DNA from 2 places in the Streptomyces sp. NPDC104831 genome. Region 2 is predicted to be linked to the other one. Evidence: riboswitches for the same ligand, from Rfam matches in the RefSeq annotation. Region 2 holds a riboswitch; the other holds the start of a gene.
What was found. A riboswitch is a leader RNA that binds a small molecule or an ion and turns the genes downstream of it on or off. The one in region 2 is predicted to bind ZMP and ZTP.

Region 1: another riboswitch for ZMP and ZTP. It lies ahead of ACZ63H_RS16640 (bifunctional 5,10-methylenetetrahydrofolate dehydrogenase/5,10-methenyltetrahydrofolate cyclohydrolase); the one in region 2 lies ahead of ACZ63H_RS00200 (glycine hydroxymethyltransferase).

The regions. Positions count from the first base shown of each region.
Region 1 covers NZ_JBVJOT010000021.1:85,043-94,974, reverse strand. Annotated here, with positions in the region: gene ACZ63H_RS16680 (L,D-transpeptidase family protein) at 1-77, opposite strand, end outside; gene ACZ63H_RS16675 (aminotransferase-like domain-containing protein) at 224-1,612, opposite strand; gene ACZ63H_RS16670 (SDR family NAD(P)-dependent oxidoreductase) at 1,838-2,626, opposite strand; gene ACZ63H_RS16665 (SDR family oxidoreductase) at 2,833-3,747, opposite strand; gene ACZ63H_RS16660 (MBL fold metallo-hydrolase) at 3,841-4,470, opposite strand; gene ACZ63H_RS16655 (S-(hydroxymethyl)mycothiol dehydrogenase) at 4,470-5,558, opposite strand; gene ACZ63H_RS16650 (hypothetical protein) at 5,684-5,998, opposite strand; gene ACZ63H_RS16645 (nuclear transport factor 2 family protein) at 6,172-6,537, shown strand; ZMP/ZTP riboswitch at 6,606-6,686, shown strand; gene ACZ63H_RS16640 (bifunctional 5,10-methylenetetrahydrofolate dehydrogenase/5,10-methenyltetrahydrofolate cyclohydrolase) at 6,713-7,570, shown strand; gene ACZ63H_RS16635 (glycosyltransferase) at 7,986-9,215, shown strand; gene ACZ63H_RS16630 (alcohol dehydrogenase catalytic domain-containing protein) at 9,231-9,932, opposite strand, start outside.
Region 2 covers NZ_JBVJOT010000001.1:39,250-49,181, forward strand. Annotated here, with positions in the region: gene ACZ63H_RS00185 (SDR family NAD(P)-dependent oxidoreductase) at 1-562, shown strand, start outside; gene ACZ63H_RS00190 (2'-5' RNA ligase family protein) at 580-1,161, opposite strand; gene trpS (tryptophan--tRNA ligase) at 1,309-2,319, opposite strand; gene ACZ63H_RS00200 (glycine hydroxymethyltransferase) at 2,435-3,889, opposite strand; ZMP/ZTP riboswitch at 3,923-4,012, opposite strand; gene rocD (ornithine--oxo-acid transaminase) at 4,115-5,326, shown strand; gene ACZ63H_RS00210 (nuclear transport factor 2 family protein) at 5,327-5,788, opposite strand; gene ACZ63H_RS00215 (TetR/AcrR family transcriptional regulator) at 5,886-6,458, shown strand; gene ACZ63H_RS00220 (glutathionylspermidine synthase family protein) at 6,455-7,639, opposite strand; gene ACZ63H_RS00225 (hypothetical protein) at 7,654-8,076, opposite strand; gene pdxR (MocR-like pyridoxine biosynthesis transcription factor PdxR) at 8,177-9,568, opposite strand; gene ACZ63H_RS00235 (carboxymuconolactone decarboxylase family protein) at 9,616-9,932, shown strand, end outside.

The DNA.
Region 1 (9,932 bases), on a different contig from region 2:
GTGAAGGCGAGCGCGAGCGGCGTCACCAGTCCCGTCACGCCCAGCGCTATGACGCCTCGTGTGCGTATGCCCCCCATGGCGGCCTGTCTCCTTCCGGTTCCCTGATGGTTCGCCCGGTCCTCCCGGGCTCTCCCCAGCGCGATTCCCGCGGTGTCGGACTACTAGACCCGGCCGGGGAGGGCATGGTTGTGGTTCCGGTCAGGTTGTGACGAAACGGTGAAGTTCAGACCGTATCGCACGCCCTGAGCAGCTCGACCGCCCGGGTCAGGGTCTCCGGCGTGGCCGTGAACGGCAGCCGGAGGTGGCAGCCCAGGGTGGCGCGGTCGGCGGCGAAACGGGGGCCCGGGCCGAGCGCCAGGCCGCGTGCGGCCGCCCTCGCCGCGAGGTCGGCGGCGCGCGGCCCGGCGCCGCCCAGGCACACCCACAGGCTCAGTCCGCCCGCCGGGACGGTGTACGTCCAGCCGGTGCCGGCGAGCAGCCCGGCGAGGTGGTCGCGCTGGGCGCGCAGCCTGGCCCGGCGGTCGGCGAGCAGCGCCGGGAGCGGTGCGCCGAGGAGTTCGGCGGTGATGAGCTGCTCCAGGGGCGGCGGGGCGAGCCGGGCCTGGAGCGGACGCAGCAGCAGGTCCCGCACGAGGCCCGCGGTGGCCCGGATCCAGCCGACCCTGAGGCCGCTCCACAGGGTCTTGCTCACGGAGCCGATCTGGATCACCCGCGCCCCGGCGAGGTGCGGCTCGGCGCCGGGCGGAGTTCGCAGGTCCATCTCGCGCAGGGACTCGTCGGCGAGGACGGTCAGGCCGTGGCGGCCGGCGAGCGCGGCGACGCTCCGGCGGGCGGCGGGGTCCATGTGGGCGCCGGTCGGGTTGTGGAAGTCGGGGACCAGGTACGCGAGTCGGGGGCGGTGGCGGCGCACGACGGCGGTGAGGCGGGCGACGTCCCAGCCGTCCGCGGCGGAGACGGGGACGGGCAGCAGCGGGGCGCGGCGGGCGCGCAGCACGGCGAGGGCGCCGGGAGAGGCGGGGTTCTCCACCAACACGGGCGCGGAGCGGTCGGTGTGCAGATGGTCCAGGAGCAGGGTGAGCGCGGCCTGGGCGCCGGTGGTGACCAGGATCTGCTCGGGGCGGGTGGCGAGTCCGGCACGGGTGTAGCGATCGGCCAGCAGCGTGCGCAGCCGGGGCAGGCCGGCGGTGGCGACGCCGGAGTCCACGAGCAGGGGCGCGGTCAGCTCGGCGGCGCGGGCGAGGGCGGCGCGGTAGGCGTCGTGGGGCGCCGCGGTCACGGCGAGCGTGAGGTCGAGGTCGGCGCCGGGGGCACCGCCCCGGTCGAGGGACCACGGCGCGGTGCGTTCGGTGAGGCGGGCGGGCAGGCGTACGGCGCTGCCGCTGCCGTGCCGGGTGCGCAGCCAGCCGTCGGCGCGCAGCTGGCCGAGCGCGGCGACCACCGTGCCCCGGCTCAGCCGCAGGGTGCGGGCCAGTTCGCGTTCCGCCGGCAGCCGGGTGCCGGCCGGGAGCCGGCCGTCGACCACGGCGTCCCTCACCGCGGCGGCCAGGGCGCGGGCGAGCGGACCGGGCCGGCCGCGCCAGTCGCCGAGCGCGGCGACGAATCCTGTGTCCACGGGTCCAGTTCTACCGGTCCACTCACGGCGAAGTGGACCGGTCGACGGGAGATCACGGCGAGTACCTCCGGCGGAGCGGAGGGGCCCGGGCGTCCCCGGGCGCACCACACGGAGGTCGCCGGGTGCCGCGCGGCCCGGCGCCCGGGCGGCGTGCCGCCTTCGGCGACCGGTGCGCCACCGAGCGGGTGGTGCGGCGGGCGCCCGCGGCCTGCGCCCGTCGTGCCGTCAGGCGTCTCGGACGGCCGTGCGGAAGCCGGTGTGGACGGCGGTGAGGCCGCCGTCGACCACCAGTGTGGTCCCGGTGATCCAGGCGGCGTCGCGCGAGGCGAGGAAGGCGACGGCGGCGGCGATGTCCTCCGGTTCGCCGACCCGGCCCAGCGGGTACACGGCGCGGACGGCGTCGAGGGCGTCCTCGCGTCCCTCCCATGCCGAGGTGCGGACCGTGCCCGGCGCCACGAGGTTGACCCGGACGCCCCGGGGCGCCGCGTGCCCGGCGAGGGTCCGGGTGAGCGAGCCGAGGCCGGCCTTGGCGGCGCTGTAGGCGTGGTTGCCGAAGTCCTGCAGTCCGTTGACCGAGCCGATGTTCACGATCGCGCCGCGTCCGGAGGCGGCGAGGTGCGACAGGGCGGCCCGGCAGCAGCGGTGGGTGCCGGTGAGGGTGACGTCCAGGTCCCGCGCCCAGGCCTCGTCGGGGTCGTCCTCGTACAACGGGACGTCCGGGCTGCAGTGGGCGGCGCAGTTGACGAGCACGTCGAGGGAGCCGAAGGCGGCGACGGCGCGGGACACGGCCGCCTCCACCGCGGCGCGGTCGGCCACGTCGCAGCCGAACGCCTCGGCGTCCAGGCCCGCTTGACGCAGGCCGGCCGCGGTCCGTTCGGCCTCGGCCGGGTCCCGGTCGGTCACCAGGACCCGCCCGCCCTCCTCCGCGAGCCGCCGGGCGACGGCGGCGCCGATCCCCCGGGCGGCCCCGGTGACGAGAACTCCGTGTCCTGCAAAGCGGGTTGGATTGCTCATGGGCCGACGGTACGTCCCCGCGGGCGCGGTTTCACCGGTGCGGTCCCGGGTTTCGTGGTGCCGGCGGGGTCGCCGGGATCGCGGGGTTCCGGGCCCGCAGCGATGACGTGGGACCGGTGACCGGCACCCGGGGGATCGCCCGGCGGCCGGGTGCCACCGGCCGTCCGGGCGTCACCGGCAACCGGGTATCAGCCGGTAGCCGGGCGTCACCGGTAGCCGGTGACGTTCGCCGGCTTGCCCGGCTCCTGCACCTCGGTCAGGTAGCGCCAGGCGTCCGGGCGGCTGCCGTCGAGGTCGGTGTAGCCGTACACCTTCGCCAGGCCGCCGCTGGAGAGGGACTGCCCGTTGAACCGGGCCACGTCCGGGTCGGCGGCCAGCGCGGCGACGGCCCGGCCGGTGAAGCGCGGGGTCTCGGAGATGGCGAAGTGGGGTTCGCGCGCCAGCGCGTCGCGCCAGTTCTCCTCGCGCACGCCGTACTCGTCGAGCATGATCTCCGAGCGCATCCAGCCGGGCGTCAGCGCCACCGCCGTCGCGCCGCGCGGCCCGAGCTCGTGGCCGAGGGCGAAGGCCATGCGCAGCACGGACGCCTTGGCGAGGTCGTAGAAGAAGTTCACGCGATAGGTGTCGCGGTTGTACTCGGCGGTGCCGTCGGTCATCTCCACGACCAGGCCGCCGGGCCGGCGCAGCAGCAGCGGCAGCGCGTAGTGGCTGGTGACGGCGTGGGTCTCGACCGCGAGGCGGAGCAGCCGCAGCCCGTTGTCGAGGTCGTGCTCCCAGACGGGGGTGTCCCACGCGAACAGCTTCTCCCCGCCCCAGATGTCGTTGACGAGGACGTCGAGGCGGCCCTGTTCGTCCGCGATCCGGTCCACCAGGTGCCGTACGGCGGACCGGTCGAGGTGGTCGGCCGGCACGGCGATGCCCCGGCCGCCGGCCTCGGTGACGAGGTCGGCGGTGTCCTCGATGGTCTCGGGGCGGTCGTACTCGGAGCGGCGGGCGCGGGTGCTGCGGCCGGTGACGTACACGGTGGCGCCGGCCGCGCCGAGTTCCACGGCGATGCCCCGGCCCGCGCCCCGGGTCGCCCCGGCGACCAGCGCCACCTTGCCGTCCAGCGGTCCTGTCATGTCCGTCTCCCGTGTGTCGTGGTTGCGGTTGCGTCACCCACCCTCACGGGAAAACCGGACACCTTCTGTCGGTGTTCGGAAACGGACCCGCGGTCAGTGCCCGCGCTCGATCCACTCCTGGAGGTGGGGGGCCTCCGCGCCGATGGTGGTGGCGTCGCCGTGCCCGGTGAGGACCTCGGTCCCGGGCGGCAGGGCGAGGAGGCGGTCGCGGATGGAGTCGATGATGGTCGGGAAGTGCGAGAACGAGCGTCCGGTGGCGCCCGGGCCGCCCTGGAAGAGGGTGTCGCCGGTGAACACGGCGCCGAGTCCGGGGTCGTACAGGCAGACGGCGCCCGGGGCGTGTCCGGGGGTGTGCAGGACGGTGAGGTCGGCGCCGGCGGTCTCGATGACCTGGCCGTCGACGAGGTGCCGGTCGGGTTCGCGGTGCGGATGGGTCTGCTTCCACAGCGGCAGGTCGTCGGGGTGCAGCCAGATCGTGGCGCCGGTCAGGTCGGCGAGCGCCGGGGCCGCGTTGACGTGGTCGTTGTGGGCGTGGGTGCACACGATGGCGGTCAGGCGCCGGTCGCCGACGGCGTGGGCGATGGCCTCGGCGTCGTGGGCGGCGTCGATGACGATCACCTCCCGGTCGTCACCGACGAGCCACACGTTGTTCTCCACGTCCCAGGTGCCGCCGTCCAGGGTGAACTGGCCGCTGGTGACGAGGCGTTCGATGCGGGCGGTCATCACAGCACCACCACCGAGCGCAGCACGTCGCCGTGGTGCATCCGCTCGAACGCCTGCTCCACCTGGTCGAGTTCGATGGTCTCGGTGACGAACGCGTCGAGCGGCAGGCGGCCTTGCAGGTGCAGGTCGATCAGCATGGGGAAGTCGCGGCTGGGCAGGCAGTCGCCGTACCAGCTCGACTTCAGGGCGCCGCCGCGGCCGAAGACGTCCAGCAGGGGCAGTTCCAGCTTCATGTCCGGGGTGGGGACGCCGACGAGGACGACGGTGCCGGCGAGGTCGCGGGCGTAGAACGCCTGCCGGTAGGTCTCGGGCCGGCCGACGGCCTCGATGACGACGTCGGCGCCGAAGCCCCCGGTCAGCTCGCGGACCGCCTCGACGGGGTCGGTCTCCTTGGAGTTGACGGTGTGGGTGGCGCCCAGGGAGCGCGCCGTCTCCAGTTTGCGGTCGTCGATGTCGACGGCGATGATCCGGCTCGCGCCGGCCAGGTTCGACCCGGTGATGGCCGCGCCGCCGACACCGCCGCAGCCGATCACGGCGACCGAGTCGCCGCGGCCGACGTTCCCGGTGTTGATGGCGGCGCCGATGCCGGCCATCACCCCGCAGCCGAGCAGGCCCGCGACCGCCGGGGAGACGGCCGGGTCGACCTTGGTGCACTGGCCGGCCGCGACGAGGGTCTTCTCGGCGAAGGCACCGATGCCGAGCGCCGGGGACAGCTCCTGACCGGTCGCGGCGAGGGTCATCTTCTGCCGGGCGTTGTGGGTGTCGAAGCAGTACCAGGGCCGGCCGCGCAGGCAGGCCCGGCACTGCCCGCACACCGCGCGCCAGTTGAGGATGACGAAGTCCCCGGGGGCGACGTCGGTGACGCCCTCGCCGACCGACTCCACGACGCCGGCGGCCTCGTGGCCGAGCAGGAAGGGGAAGTCGTCGGAGATGCCGCCCTGCTTGTAGTGCAGATCGGTGTGGCAGACGCCGCAGGCCTGGACGCGTACGACGGCCTCACCGGGCCCCGGGTCCGGCACCACGATCGTCTCGATCCGCACGGGCTCGTCCTTGCCCGGTGCGATCACGCCGCGTACTTCCTGCGCCATGGCCTGTCCCTTCATCGAATGCCTTCGCCGACGACCCTACGACGCGACCGGACGGTAGCGGGACGGATCACGTACATGATCGCGGATCCCGCCGGCCGCCGTCGGCCGCGACGCGGGCCGGGGGGTCAGCGGAGGCGGACGGGGACGGCGTTCACCAGGCCGAGCACGGGCGCCGCGGGAGCGATGACCTGCTCCAGCTGGTGCAGCTGGTTCAGCTCGCGCAGGTGCTTCAGCTCCCGCACCTGGTCGCTGACCTTCGGCACCCGGTCCCGGTGCGGGGCCGGGATGTCACCGGCCGTGAGCGAGTCCAGCGCGGAGAGGGCGCCGAGCTTTCCGATGAGGGGTGCGCTGGTGTTCGCCGCGTCCGCCTGGGCCGCGGCGAGGCCGGCGAGGCCGGCGGCCAGACCGACGGCGGCGGCGATACGTCGTGTGGAGATCATGCCCTCAGCAACGGCCCGGGGTCCGGGCCGGACACGGGCGGCGGGGCCGGCTCACCCGTGAGGTGGAGCGGGCCGGCCGCGCTTGCCGGGGCCGCCGCGGCGGAGGAGTCTCGTCAGGGGGGACCCGTGCGGCCCGCTCGATGCCGGGCCGCGGGCGCCCGAAGGAGGTCATCATGACCGGCACGACAGGCTCCGCCTTCGACACCGAGACACTGCGCCGGGGCATCGAGGGCGACACCGGCAACACGCTCCTGTCGCTCTACGCGGACGACGCGCGGATCCGCATCGTGGACCGCGACCACCAGCCCAGTCGCCCCACGGTGCTGCGCGGCCGGGCGCAGATCGCCGAGCTGCTGGACGACATCTACCACCGCGACATGACGCACCGGCTGGAGCAGTGCGTCATCCAGGGTGACCGCGCCGCCTACACCGAGTCCTGCGAGTACGCGGACGGCACCCGGGTCCTGGCCGAGTCGATGCTCACGCTGCGGGACGGCAAGATCGCCGACCAGATCGTCATCCAGGCCTGGGACGACTAGACGACCGGGTCCGGCCCGGCACCGGAGGAAGGGTGGTCCAGGGGTCGTACACACGCTCGGTTACGCTGTACGCGGGCCGTGACTGGCGCTGAGGTGGAGTACCACCGGGGAGCGGCCCGTGGAGGCAGCCGCGCGCCTGGGCGAGAAGAGTCGGTCCAGCCCAGGAGTGTGCAGCATGACCCAGACCCAGGCCGCCCGTCTGATGGACGGCACCGCGCTCGCCCGCCGCATCGTGCGGGAGACCGCGCACCGGGCCGCCGGCCTCACCGCGCGCACCGGCACCGCGCCGTGTCTCGCGACCGTGCTGGTCGGCGAGGACCCGGCGTCCGTGACCTACGTCCGCATGAAGCAGAACCGCTGCCGCGAGGCCGGCATCACCTCCCGGCACGTCGCGCTGCCGGCCACCACCACGACGGACGGACTCGTCGGCACGCTGCGGGAGTTGTCGGCCGACCCGGGCGTGCACGGCATCCTGCTCCAGCATCCGGTGGGCGACCACATCGACGAGCGGGCCGCGTTCGAGGCGATCGCGCCGGAGAAGGACGTGGACGGTGTCACGTTCGCCTCGTTCGCCACGATGAGCTTCGGGCTGCCGGGCTTCGTCTCCTGCACGCCGGGCGGCATCGTGCGGCTGCTGGACGAGTACGGCGTCGACCCGGCCGGGAAGCGGGCCGTGGTGGTGGGCCGCAGCGCCATCCTCGGCAAGCCGGTGGGCATGCTGCTGCTGGCGCGGGACGCGACCGTGACGTACTGCCACTCGCGCACCCGGGACCTGTCTGCGGCGGTCCGCGAGGCCGACATCGTCGTGGCCGCGGTGGGCCGGCCGCGGCTGATCCGCGGGCAGGACGTCAAGCCGGGCGCGGTCGTGGTCGACGCGGGCTACAACCCGGGGAACGTGGGCGACGTCGACTTCGACTCGGCCGTGGAGCGGGCCTCGCTGATCACGCCGGTGCCGGGCGGCGTCGGCCCGATGACGATCGCCACGCTGCTGGAGCAGACGGTGACGGCCGCCGCCCGGCAGCTCGGGGCTTAGGGGCGGCGCGCGTCCGGCCCGTTCTGCGCCTGCTCGGTGACGGCCCGGGTGACGGGGGCTTCGGCCGGCGGGGGCCGGGGCACCGGGCCCACGCGACCGGCGGACGGCCGGGCCCCGGCGGGCCCCCGGGCCGGGGGCGGCACCGGTGCGCGCGTCGGGCAGCGTCGTCCGCCGGGTCGCCCCGCCGCCGTGCCCGCGGGCCGGCCCCGGGCGGTCCGGGCCCGCGTCCGGTGGCCCGCCACGTGCCGGCCCGCGCCCCGCCGGCGGCCGTGACGCGGCCGGCGCCGTCGCCCGCCGCCGCGGACGGGCGGTCGCCCCCGGCGCCGGCGCGCGGACGCGTACCGGACAATCACGCGGGCGCGGGGGTGCCCGATGGGCGGGAGCGGTCATACTGGCCGTCGTGCGCGTTGCGATCATGACGGCGGGGTCCCGGGGCGACGCGGCCCCCTACACCGGGCTCGGGCACCGGCTGGCGCTGGCCGGGCACGAGGTCACGCTGGTCACCCACGGCCGCTTCGAGCCGCTGGTGGCGGGGTCGGGGGTGCGGTTCCACGCGCTGCCGGTGGATCCGCGGGCGGAACTGGAGTCACCGCGCGGCCGCGGCCTGCACCGCAGCGCCGGCGGGCCCGGGAAGCTGCTGCGGGTGGTGGAGCTGGCCCGGCGTCTGGTGGGACGGATGACCGAGGACCTGCTCGACGCGGCGCGGGACAGCGATGTGCTGCTGCTGTCCGCCTCGCTGGCACCGCTCGGGCACACGATCGCCGAGGGGCTGCGGCTGCCCAGCCTGGGTGTCTATCTGCAACCCCTCGCGGCCACACGCGAGTTCGCCCCGCCGGTCCTCGGCGGGGGTGCCTGGGGCGGGACGGTGAACCGGCTCGCCGGACAGGGAGTGGGTCTCGCCGTGGAGCATGTCTTCTCCGGTGCCGTGCCGGCCCTGCGCGCGCGACTCGGCCTGCCCCCGCTGGGCACCGGTGCCGCGCGGCGGCGCCGGGAGCGACGGCACTGGCCGGTGCACCACGGCTTCAGCCCGGTGGTGGTGCCCCGGCCCGCCGACTGGCGGGCGGGCCTGGAAGTGGGCGGCTACTGGTGGCCGTACGACACCGGGCAGGAACTCCCCGAGGAGGTGCGGGAGTTCATCGAGGCCGGGCCGGCGCCGGTGTTCGTCGGGCTGGGCAGCGCCACGGTACCGGACGCCGGGCGGCTCAGTGCGCGGGTGGTGGCGGCGCTGCGGCGGGCAGGGCTGCGCGGGGTGATCCAGCGCGGCTGGGGCGGGCTGGCGGCCACCGGGGACGACATGCTGACCATCGGCGAGGTACCGCACTCGCTGCTGTTCCCGAGGATGGCCGCCGTGGTCCATCACGCGGGCGCGGGCACCACGGCGGCGGGGCTGCGCGCCGGGGTGCCGGCGGTTGCGGTGCCGGTGCAGTTCGACGCGGGGTTCTGGTCCGCCCGGCTGGTGGCGCTGGGGGCCGCCCCGGCCGTCGTGCCGCTGCGCCGGCTGGACGTGGACGCGCTGGCCTCGGCGCTGGCCCGGGCCACCCGGGACCCGGCGTACCGGCGCCGCGCCGAGTCCCTGGGCGCCCGGATCCGGGAGGAGGACGGCGCGGCCCCGGTGCTGGCCGCCCTGGACCGGCTCGGCGGCTGAACCGGGCCCCGGACGTCAGCCGGTGGTCAGCACCATGCGGAAGCGGGCGGCGCCGGCGAGCATCTTGTCGTAGGCCTCCCCGGCCCGCTCCAGCGGCACCTCCTCGGTCATCGGGCGGATGCCGTGCAGGGCGCTGAAGGCCATGGTGTCCTCGACGTCCCGCGCGGTGCCGGAGGGGTGTCCGCGGACGACCCGCCCGCTCATGATCAGTTGCACCGGGCTGATGCCCAGCGGCTCGGGGGTGGCGCCGATGACGGTCAGTTCGCCGCGCGGGGCCAGCCCGTCCACGGTCGCCGTGATGGCCTCGGAGCTGCCGGCGGTGGCGAGGACGGCCTTCGCCCCGCCGAGGGAGCCCAGCGCCTCGGCGACCGGGGTCGGCGCCGTGCTGTCGACGTAGTGGTGGGCGCCGAGCCGCCTGGCGAAGTCGGCCTTCTCGGCGCCCCGGGCGATCGCCACGGTCTCGAAGCCCATCGCCACCGCGTACTGCACGCCGAGGTGGCCGAGGCCCCCGAGGCCGAGCACCGCGACCAGGTCGCCCGGCTCGGCCGGACCGCGCCGCAGCCCGTTGTAGGTGGTCACGCCCGCGCAGGCCAGGGGTCCGGCGTCGGCCGCGGCGAGCACGTCGGGGATCCGGGCCAGGGCGTCGACGGGTACGGTCGTCCGTTCGCCGAAGCCTCCGTCGTAGGCCCAGCCGGGGACCTTCAGGGCGGTGCACAC
Region 2 (9,932 bases):
CGACGCGCTCGCCCCCGAGACCCACGAGGGCGTCCTCGGCAAGGTGTTCGCCGACGGCCCGGTCGACATGGTGCTGCTCGCCTTCGGCGTCCTCGGCGACCAGGCGCACGACGAACGCGACCCGGTCCGCGCGGTGCGGGTCGCCCAGACCAACTACACGGGGGCCGTCTCGGCGGGACTGGTCGCCGGCCGCGCGCTCCAGGCCCAGGGCCACGGGTGGCTCGTCGTGCTGTCCTCCGCCGCCGCCGAGCGCGCCCGCCGCGCCGACTTCATCTACGGCTCCAGCAAGGCCGGCCTCGACGTGTTCGCCCAGGGCCTCGGCGACGCCCTGTACGGGACGGGCGCGCGGGTCATGGTCGTACGCCCCGGCTGCGTCCGCACCCAGGGCACGGCGGGACGGGCGCGCACCCCGCTGGCCACCACCCCGGAGGCGGTGGCCACGGCCGTCGAACTGGGCCTGCGCCGCGACGCGGAGACGGTCTGGGTCCCGGGCTCCCTCCGTCTGCTGACGACGGCGCTACGGCACGCGCCCCGGGCGCTGTTCCGGCGCCTGCCGCTGTAGCGCCCCCCGGGCGCGCGTCACGGCGCGACGCGCGGGGCGCACACGTCCGCGTGGCCCGGCTGGACCGGTACGACCGGCCCGCCGAAGGTGTACTCGCGCAGCTTGCGCCAGACGCCGTCGGCGCCCTGTTCGTACAGCGCGAAGCCGGTGCACGGCCACGCGGCCTCGTAGTCCGCCAGTTCCTCGAAGGCGCGGTCCATCGCCGCCTCCTCGATGCCGTGCGCGACGGTGACGTGCGGGTGGTACGGGAAGAGCAGCTCGCGCGCCACCGGCCCCGACGCGTCCCGGATCCGCTGCTGGAGCCGGGCGCACGCCTCGGCGCCCTCGGCGACGCGGACGTAGACCACCGGCGACAGCGGCCGGAAGGTGCCGGTGCCGGACAGCCGCATCGGGAACGGGCGGCCCGCCGCGGCGACCTCGGACAGGTGCGCGTCGACCGCGGGCAGGCCGGCCTCGTCCACCTCGGTCGGCGGCAGCAGCGTGACGTGGGTGGGGATGCCGTGAGCCGCGGCGTCGCCGAAGCCCGCGCGCCGCTCCTGGAGCAGGCTGCCGTGAGGCTCCGGGACCGCGATCGACACGCCGATCGTTACGGTCCCCACGTCGTCTCCTGTCGTCGGGTCTGTCGTCGTCTCGGCCGTCTCGTCCGGCCGTTGGCATCGACTGTACGGCCACGGGTGTCCCGTGGGCAGGCGCGGCGGAAGTGATGTGCAGCGCTCTGCCCACGCGGATTCGTGCGGTCGTACGCCTCAGTGCTTGGCGGGCAGGAAGCCCACGCGGTCGTACGCCTGCGCGAGGGTCTCGGCGGCGACGGCGCGCGCCTTCTCGGCGCCCTTGGCGAGGATCGAGTCCAGCGTCTCGGCGTCGTCCAGGTACTGGTGGGTGCGCTCGCGGAACGGCGTGACGAACTCGACCATGATCTCGGCGAGGTCGGTCTTGAGGGCGCCGTACATCTTGCCCTCGTACTCCTGCTCCAGCTCGGCGATGCTCTTGCCGGTGAGCGTGGAGTGGATGGTCAGGAGGTTGGAGACGCCCGGCTTGTTCCCGGTGTCGTAGCGGATCACCGTGTCGGTGTCGGTGACCGCGCTCTTCACCTTCTTGGCCGTGGTCTTCGGCTCGTCCAGGAGGTTGATCAGGCCCTTCGGCGTGGACGCCGACTTGCTCATCTTGATCGTCGGGTCCTGGAGGTCGTAGATCTTCGCCGTCTCCTTGAGGATGTACGGCTTGGGGATCGTGAAGGTGTCGCCGAAGCGGCCGTTGAAGCGCTCGGCGAGGTCGCGGGTCAGCTCGATGTGCTGGCGCTGGTCCTCGCCGACGGGCACCTCGTGGGCCTGGTACAGCAGGATGTCCGCGACCTGGAGGACCGGGTAGGTGAACAGGCCGACGGAGGCCCGGTCGGCGCCCTGCTTGGCGGACTTGTCCTTGAACTGGGTCATGCGGGACGCCTCGCCGAAGCCGGTGAGGCAGTTCATGACCCAGGCCAGCTGGGCGTGCTCGGGGACGTGGCTCTGCACGAAGAGGGTGCAGCGGTCGGGGTCCAGACCGGCGGCCAGCAGCTGGGCCGCGGCCAGGCGGGTGTTGGCGCGCAGCTCCTTCGGGTCCTGCGGGACCGTGATCGCGTGCAGGTCGACGACCATGTAGAAGGCGTCGTGGGACTCCTGCAGGGCCACCCACTGGCGGACGGCGCCGAGGTAGTTGCCGAGGTGGAACGAGCCAGCCGTGGGCTGGATGCCGGAGAGCACGCGAGGTCGGTCAGCCATACCCCTTATTGTCGCAGAGGCACGGGGCGGGTTCGGCGGGTGGGGAACCGCGGGCCGGTCACGCCCGGGCGGGGGCCGCATGCCGCACGCGGCCCCGCGCCCCTTGCGGGGTGTCTCAGCCGAGGTCGACTTCCGGGTAGAGGGGGAAGCCCGCGACCAGGTCCGTGGCGCGCCCGGCGATCTCCTGGGCGACCTTCTCGTCGAGGACGTGGCTCGCCTTGGAGGGGGCGCCGGACTTGGTGGTGCCCGCCTCGGTGGTGGTCAGCACGCGGTCGATGAGCGCCGCCACCTCGTCCATCTCCGCCGTGCCGAGGCCGCGGGTGGTCAGCGCGGGGGTGCCGACGCGGATGCCGGAGGTGTACCAGGCGCCGTTCGGGTCGGCCGGGATGGCGTTGCGGTTGGTGACGATGCCCGAGTCGAGCAGGGCCGCCTCGGCCTGGCGGCCGGTGAGGCCGTAGGACGTGGCGACGTCGATCAGGTTGAGGTGGTTGTCCGTGCCGCCGGTGACGAGGGTGGCGCCCCGGCGCGTCAGGCCCTCGGCGAGGGCGCGGGAGTTGTCGACGATGCGCTGGGCGTAGTCCTGGAAGGCGGGCTGCCGGGCCTCGGCGAGGGCGACGGCCTTGGCGGCCATGACGTGCGGGAGCGGGCCGCCGAGGACCATCGGGCAGCCGCGGTCCACCTGGTCCTTGAGGGAGTCGTCGCACAGCACCATGCCGCCGCGCGGGCCGCGCAGGGACTTGTGGGTGGTGGTGGTGACGATCTGGGCGTGCGGGACCGGGTCGAAGTCGCCGGTGAGGACCTTGCCGGCGACGAGGCCGGCGAAGTGGGCCATGTCGACCATGAGGGTGGCGCCGACCTCGTCGGCGATCTCGCGCATGATCCGGAAGTTCACCAGCCGGGGGTACGCGGAGTAGCCCGCGACGATGATCAGCGGCTTGAACTCGCGGGCCTGGGCGCGCAGCGCGTCGTAGTCGATCAGGCCGGTGGCGGGGTCGGTGCCGTAGGAGCGCTGGTCGAACATCTTGCCGGAGATGTTCGGGCGGAAGCCGTGGGTGAGGTGGCCGCCGGCGTCCAGGGACATGCCGAGCATGCGCTGGTTGCCGAAGGCCTGGCGCAGCTCGGCCCAGTCGGCGTCGGTGAGGTCGTTGATCTGGCGGGCGCCGGCCTTCTCCAGGAAGGGGACCTCGACGCGGTCGGCGAGGACGGCCCAGAAGGCGACGAGGTTGGCGTCGATGCCGGAGTGCGGCTGGACGTAGGCGTGGCGGGCGCCGAAGAGTTCGCGGGCGTGTTCGGCGGCGAGGGCCTCGACGGTGTCGACGTTGCGGCAGCCGGCGTAGAAGCGGCGGCCGACGGTGCCCTCGGCGTACTTGTCGCTGAACCAGTTGCCCATCGCGAGCAGGGTCGCCGGGGAGGCGTAGTTCTCCGAGGCGATCAGTTTGAGCATTCCGCGCTGGTCGGCGACCTCCTGGCCGATGGCGTCGGCGACGCGCGGCTCCACGGCGCGGATGACGTCGAGGGCGGCGCGGAAGGCGGTGGACTCGGTGGAGAGGGGGGCGGCGTTCTCGGGCATCGGGGACCTCCGGACGATGTGCGTACAGCGTTCACGTTCGGCCCAGGCGCACGGCACTCTTTACCGCTCGGGCCGCTCCCTGATGGTCCGTCCCATCCCAGCGCGCCAGTCACGGCCCGGCTCTCAGCCTACCGGGCGCGCCGGGCGGGGAAGATCCCGCGTCCACCATGCGAGCGGGGTTAAGAAGGAGGTCGTCGTCGTATCCGGACCGATCCGGGAGAGTCCGTGACCGCTGCCGAAGAAGACCTCATCGCCCTCGCCGACGCGCACTGCGCGCCCACCTACGATCCGCTGCCGGTGGTGCTCGCCACGGGTGAGGGGGCGTGGGTGACGGACGTGGCGGGGCGGCGGTACCTGGACCTGCTGGCCGGTTACTCGGCGCTCAACTTCGGGCACGGCCATCCGCGGCTGGTGGAGGCGGCCCGGCGGCAGCTGGAGCGGCTGACGCTGACCTCCCGCGCCTTCCACCACGACCGGTTCGGGGCGTTCTGCGCCCGGCTGGCCGAGCTGTGCGGGATGGAGATGGTGCTGCCGGTGAACACGGGCGCGGAGGCGGTGGAGAGCGCGCTCAAGGCGGCCCGGAAGTGGGGGTACCGGGTGAAGGGGGTGCCCGCGGAGATGGCGAAGGTCGTCGTGGCGGCCGGCAACTTCCACGGCCGTACGACGACCGTCATCAGCTTCTCCACGGACTCCGGGGCGCGGGCGGACTTCGGGCCGTACACCCCGGGGTTCGAGATCGTGCCGTACGGGGATCTGACCGCGATGCGGGCGGCGCTGACGGAGAACACGGTGGCGGTGCTGCTGGAGCCGGTGCAGGGCGAGGCGGGGGTGATCGTGCCGCCGGCCGGTTACCTGGCGGGGGTGCGGGAGCTGACCCGGGAGCGGAACGTCCTCTTCGTCGCCGACGAGGTCCAGTCCGGGCTGGGCCGGACCGGGCGGACCTTCGCGTGCGAGCACGAGGGGGTCGTGCCGGACGCGTACGTGCTGGGCAAGGCGCTGGGCGGCGGGATCGTGCCGGTGTCGGCGGTGGTGTCGAGCGCGGCGGTGCTCGGGGTGTTCCGGCCGGGCGAGCACGGGTCGACGTTCGGCGGGAACCCGCTGGCCTGCGCGGTGGCGCTGGAGGTGATCGCGTTGCTGCGGACCGGGGAGTACCAGGAGCGGGCGGCCCGGCTGGGCGAACGGCTGCACCGGCTGCTGGGCGAGCTGCCGGGCACGGGCCGGGTGACGGCGGTGCGCGGACGGGGGCTGTGGGCCGGGGTGGACGTCTCCCCCGCGGTGGGCACCGGGCACCGGATCGCCGAGCGGCTGCTGGCCCGTGGGGTCCTGGTGAAGGAGACCCACGGGTCGACGGTCCGTCTCGCGCCCCCGCTGGTGATCGGCGAGGAGGACCTGGAGTGGGGGGTGGAGCAGCTGCGGACGGTGCTGTCCGGGGCGTGATCAGCGCAGGGGGAGGTCGATGCCGTGCTCGGCGGCGGGCCGGGGCCCGAGGATGCGGCGGTCGGATTCCCCGATGGCCACGTCGTTGATGCTGGCCTCGCGGCGGCGCATCAGGCCGTGCTCGTCGAACTCCCACAGTTCGTTGCCGTAGGAGCGCCACCACTGGCCGCCGGTGTCGCGGCACTCGTACTGGAAGCGGACGGCGATGCGGTCCTCGTGGAAGCTCCACAGGCTCTTGCGCAGCGCGTAGTCCAGCTCGCGGCGCCATTTCCCGGTCAGGAAGGCGACGATCTCCTCCCGGCCGGCGAGGAAGCGGTCCCGGTTCCGCCAGACGCAGTCCTCGGTGTAGGCGAGGGCCACCCGGTGGGGGTCGCGGGTGTTCCAGGCGTCCTCGGCGGCCTGGACCTTCTGCCGGGCGGTTTCCAGGGTGAACGGCGGGCAGGGCGGGCGGCCTTCGGGCACGGCGGTCTCCTCGGCGGTCGAGAACGGTCGTTCTCCATCGGTGCCGCTAAGGTAGAGAACGACCGTTCTCGACGTCAAGGAGACACGAGGAGCCCGGATGCCCGCCCCCGCCACCGCGGAACGCGACCGCGCGGACCGCGCGAGCCTGCTGGACGCCGCCGAGACGCTCTTCTACGCGCACGGTGTCCAGGCGGTCGGCATGGACCGGGTCCGGGATGCCTCCGGGCTGCCCCTGAAGCGGATCTACCGGCTCTTCGCGACCAAGGAGGACCTGGTCGTCGCCATGCTCCGGCGGCGCGACCGGCGCTGGCGGGAGAGCCTGGCCGCGCACGTGGAGCGCGTGGCGGACCCGCGCGAACGGGTGCTGGCGGTCTTCGACTGGCTCGCCGTCTGGTTCGCCGAGCCCGGCTTCCGCGGCTGCGCCTGGATCAACGCCCACGGCGAACTCGGCACCGCCTCCGAGGCGGTCCTGCGGGAGGTCCGCGCCCACAAGCGCGCCTTCCACGACCAACTGGCCGCCTGGGTCCACGCCACCGGCCTCCCGCTCACCGAACCGGTCTACCTCCTCGCCGAGGGAGCGATGGTCACGGCGGGCATCACCGGCGACCCGTCCCCGGCACGGCACGCCCGGGGGGCGGTGGAGTCGCTGCTCGGAGGCGCGGCGGTCTAGAGGATCACGTGGGGCAGGAAGCGGGCGTACTCGTCGGTGATCAGGCCGGTGGACTCGCGGATGCCGAGGCCCGCCGGTTCGTCGCCGACGATCCAGGTGCCGAGGACCACGTGGTTGCCGTCGAAGACGGGGAGGGGGGCCAGCTGCTGGTAGCAGCAGGGGTCCTCGCGGGGGGCCGGCGGGGTGCCGGGCCCGTGGACGGTGATGCCCGCGCCCTCGCGGCCCAGCAGGGGCTTGGCGACGTAGCCGGTGGTGGCGGCGAGGTCGCGGGGGCCGTCGAGGTAGGCGGGGAGCAGGTGGGGGTGGCCGGGGTACAGCTCCCACAGGATCGCCAGCAGCGCCTTGTTGCTCAGCAGCATCTTCCAGGCCGGCTCGATCCACAGGGTGCTGCCGGTGCCGCCGCCGTTGTCCAGGGTGTCCAGGACGTGGCCGCCGAAGGCGTCGGTGGTGAGCCACTCCCAGGGGTAGAGCTTGAAGATGCCCCGGATGAAGCGGAGCCGGTTGTCGACGAAGCGGCCGGAGAGGGAGTCCCAGCCGATCTCCTCCATCGCGAGCCAGTCCGTGGCGAGGCCGGCCTGCTCCGCCGTCTCCTTCAGGTAGGCGACCGTCATCAGGTCCTCGCCGAGTTCGTCGGCGGCGGAGTGCGCGAAGTGCAGGGGGGCGCCGGGCGGCAGCAGCGCGGCCTGGGCGCGCCAGGCCTCCACCAGGCGTTCGTGCAGGGAGTTCCACTGGTCCGCGCCGGGAAAACGTTCCTCCATCCAGAACCACTGCGGGGAGGCCGCCTCCACCAGCGAGGTGGGCGTGTCGGCGTTGTACTCCAGCAGTTTCGCCGGACCCGTACCGTCGTAGCGCAGGTCGAACCGGCCGTACACGGACGGCAGTTCGGCCCGGCGGTGCCAGGACTCGGTGACCGCGTCGGCCACCCGGGGGTCGGTGATGCCGAGGTCGGCGAGCCGGTCCTCGGCCACGATGTGGGCCGCCGCCGCGAGGCACATGCGGTGCAGTTCCGCGACGGTCTCCTCCAGCGCCTCGACCTCCTGGAGGGAGAAGACGTAGCAGGCGCTCTCGTCCCAGTACGGGCGCAGGGAGCCGTCGGGGTGGCGGGTGAGGGGGTAGACCAGGCCCTGCGCCTCGACGGTCTGCTGCCAGCCGGGGCGGGGGGTGAGGGTACGGCGTTCCATGTCGTCCGCTCCGGTCAGCCGCCGGAGCTGCCGTGGCCGCCGCCGAAGCCGCCGCGGCTCACCCCGCCGCCACCGTTGTCGTACGACGAACCGCCCGAGCTGCCGCTTCCCGAACCGCCGCCCGAGCCGCTCGACTTGGTGAAGGAGCCGTCGTCGACCCAGCCGTTCTTCTCCTTGCCGCCGTAGTACCAGTCGGCGTTGACCGGTCGCTTGGCGCCCTTCTTGACGGACCTCTTCCGGCCCGAGGAGGAGCCGCCGGTGGTCGTCTTGCAGTTCTTGTCGGAGACGACCTTGAAGCCCTTGGCGACGTTGTAACTGTCCCGGTCCACGCAGCGCTTGTCCGGGTCGGACGAGCAGGCGGTGAGGGCGGCGGCCAGCAGACCCACACCGCCCAGGACGACCGTGCCGGACCGGAGTTGCCTTTTGGTGTGCGCCATGGTGTGTCTCCCCCGTCGAGTCGATGTCCGGCGGACAGCCTAGAGAGGCGGGTGCGCGCGCCCGGCCGGGGGGTGGCTTTCGGCCGTCCGGCGCCCCTTCTCAGGGCAGTACCCGGCACAGGGCCTCCAACGCGCCCGTCCACGCGCTGTCCGCAGGTGTGCCGTAGCCGACCACCAGGGCGTCCAGGGGGTCGGCGACCGCTTCGGCGTGGCGGTAGTAGGACAGTCCGTGCAGGGCCAGGTTCTGGAGGCCGGCCGCCTGGACGACCGGCTGCTCCAGGCCCGGCGGGAGCCGCAGCACCGCGTGCAGTCCGGCCGCGATGCCCGTCACCCGCACCGCCGGCGCCCGGCCGGCCACGGCCGCGGCGAGGGCGTCGCGGCGGCGCCGGTAGCGCAGGCGGGCGGAGCGGACGTGCCGGTCGTAGGCGCCGGACGCGAGGAACTCGGCCAGCGTGAGCTGGTCCAGCGCCCCGAGGGTGTCGACGTGGCCCTTGGCCGCGACCGCCTCCTGGACCAGGGCCGGCGGCAGCACCATCCAGCCCAGCCGCAGCCCGGGCGCGAGGGACTTGCTGGCGGTGCCCAGATAGACCACCCGGTCGGGGTCGAGGCCCTGGAGGGCGCCGACGGGCTGGCGGTCGTAGCGGAACTCGCCGTCGTAGTCGTCCTCCAGGACCAGGGCGCCGGTGCGCCGCGCCCAGTCGACGACGGCGGCCCGCCGGTCGGGGTGCAGGGGGGTGCCCGTCGGGAACTGGTGGGCCGGGGTGAGCAGCACCGCACCGGCGTGGTCCGGCGGGCGGGGGTCGGTGCCGAGCGCGTCGTAGGGCAGCGCCGGGGTGGCCAGGCCCGCCGCGCGCAGCAGCCGCCAGTGGACGTCGAGGCCGTAGGACTCCACCGCGACCGTGTCCGCCCCGCGCGAGCGCAGCACCGCGCCGAGGACGCGCAGGGCGTGCGAGAAGCCCGCGGTGACCACGACGCTGTCCGGGGTGGCGCGCACGCCCCGGACCCGGGCGAGGTATCCGGCCAGGGCGGTGCGCAGCTCGCGCCGGCCACGCGGGTCGCCGTAGCCGAGCGCGTCGGCGGGGGCCGTGGCCAGTGCCCGGCGGGCGGCCTTCAGCCACGCGGTGCGCGGGAAGGCGGCGAGGTCGGGGGTGCCGGGGACGAGGCTGTGGGCGGGGCGGCCGGGCTCCCGGCGGCCCGGTCCGGACGCGGCGGACGGCGGGGCGACCACCCGGTCCGCCACCCGGGTGCCGGAGCCCTGCCGGGCGGTGAGCCAGCCCTCCGCGACCAGGTCGGCGTAGGCCTCGGCGACGGTGTTGCGGGCGATGCCGAGGTCGGCGGCGAGGGACCGGGAGGACGGCAGCCGGGTGCCGGGGGCGAGCCGGCCGGTGCGCACCGCGTCCCGCAGCGCGTCGGTCAGGCCCCGGCGCAGCCCGCCCGCGAGGGCCGGTTCGAGATGCAGGTCGACGCCCAAAGTGGCCCAGGATTCCGCCATGGGAATGGACCATACCCCTGGGCTGCCTCGGTTCTAGGGTCGAGAGCATGAGCACTTACGAGGAACCCGTCACCTACGCCCACGAGGAGCCGCCGCGCCTGCGCTGGGCCCAGCACGCGCCCGAGGTGTACAAGGCGATGATCCAGCTGGACGCCGTCGCCAACCAGGGCCTGGACCCCCGGCTGCGCGAGCTGGTCAAGATCCGCGCCTCCCAGGTCAACCACTGCGCGCGCTGCCTCGACATGCACTCCAAGGACGCCCTCGCGGCCGGCGAGAGCGTGGAGCGGATCATCCAGCTCGGCGCGTGGGAGGAGTCGCGGCACTTCTACACCGAGAAGGAGCTGGCGGCGCTGGAGCTGACCGA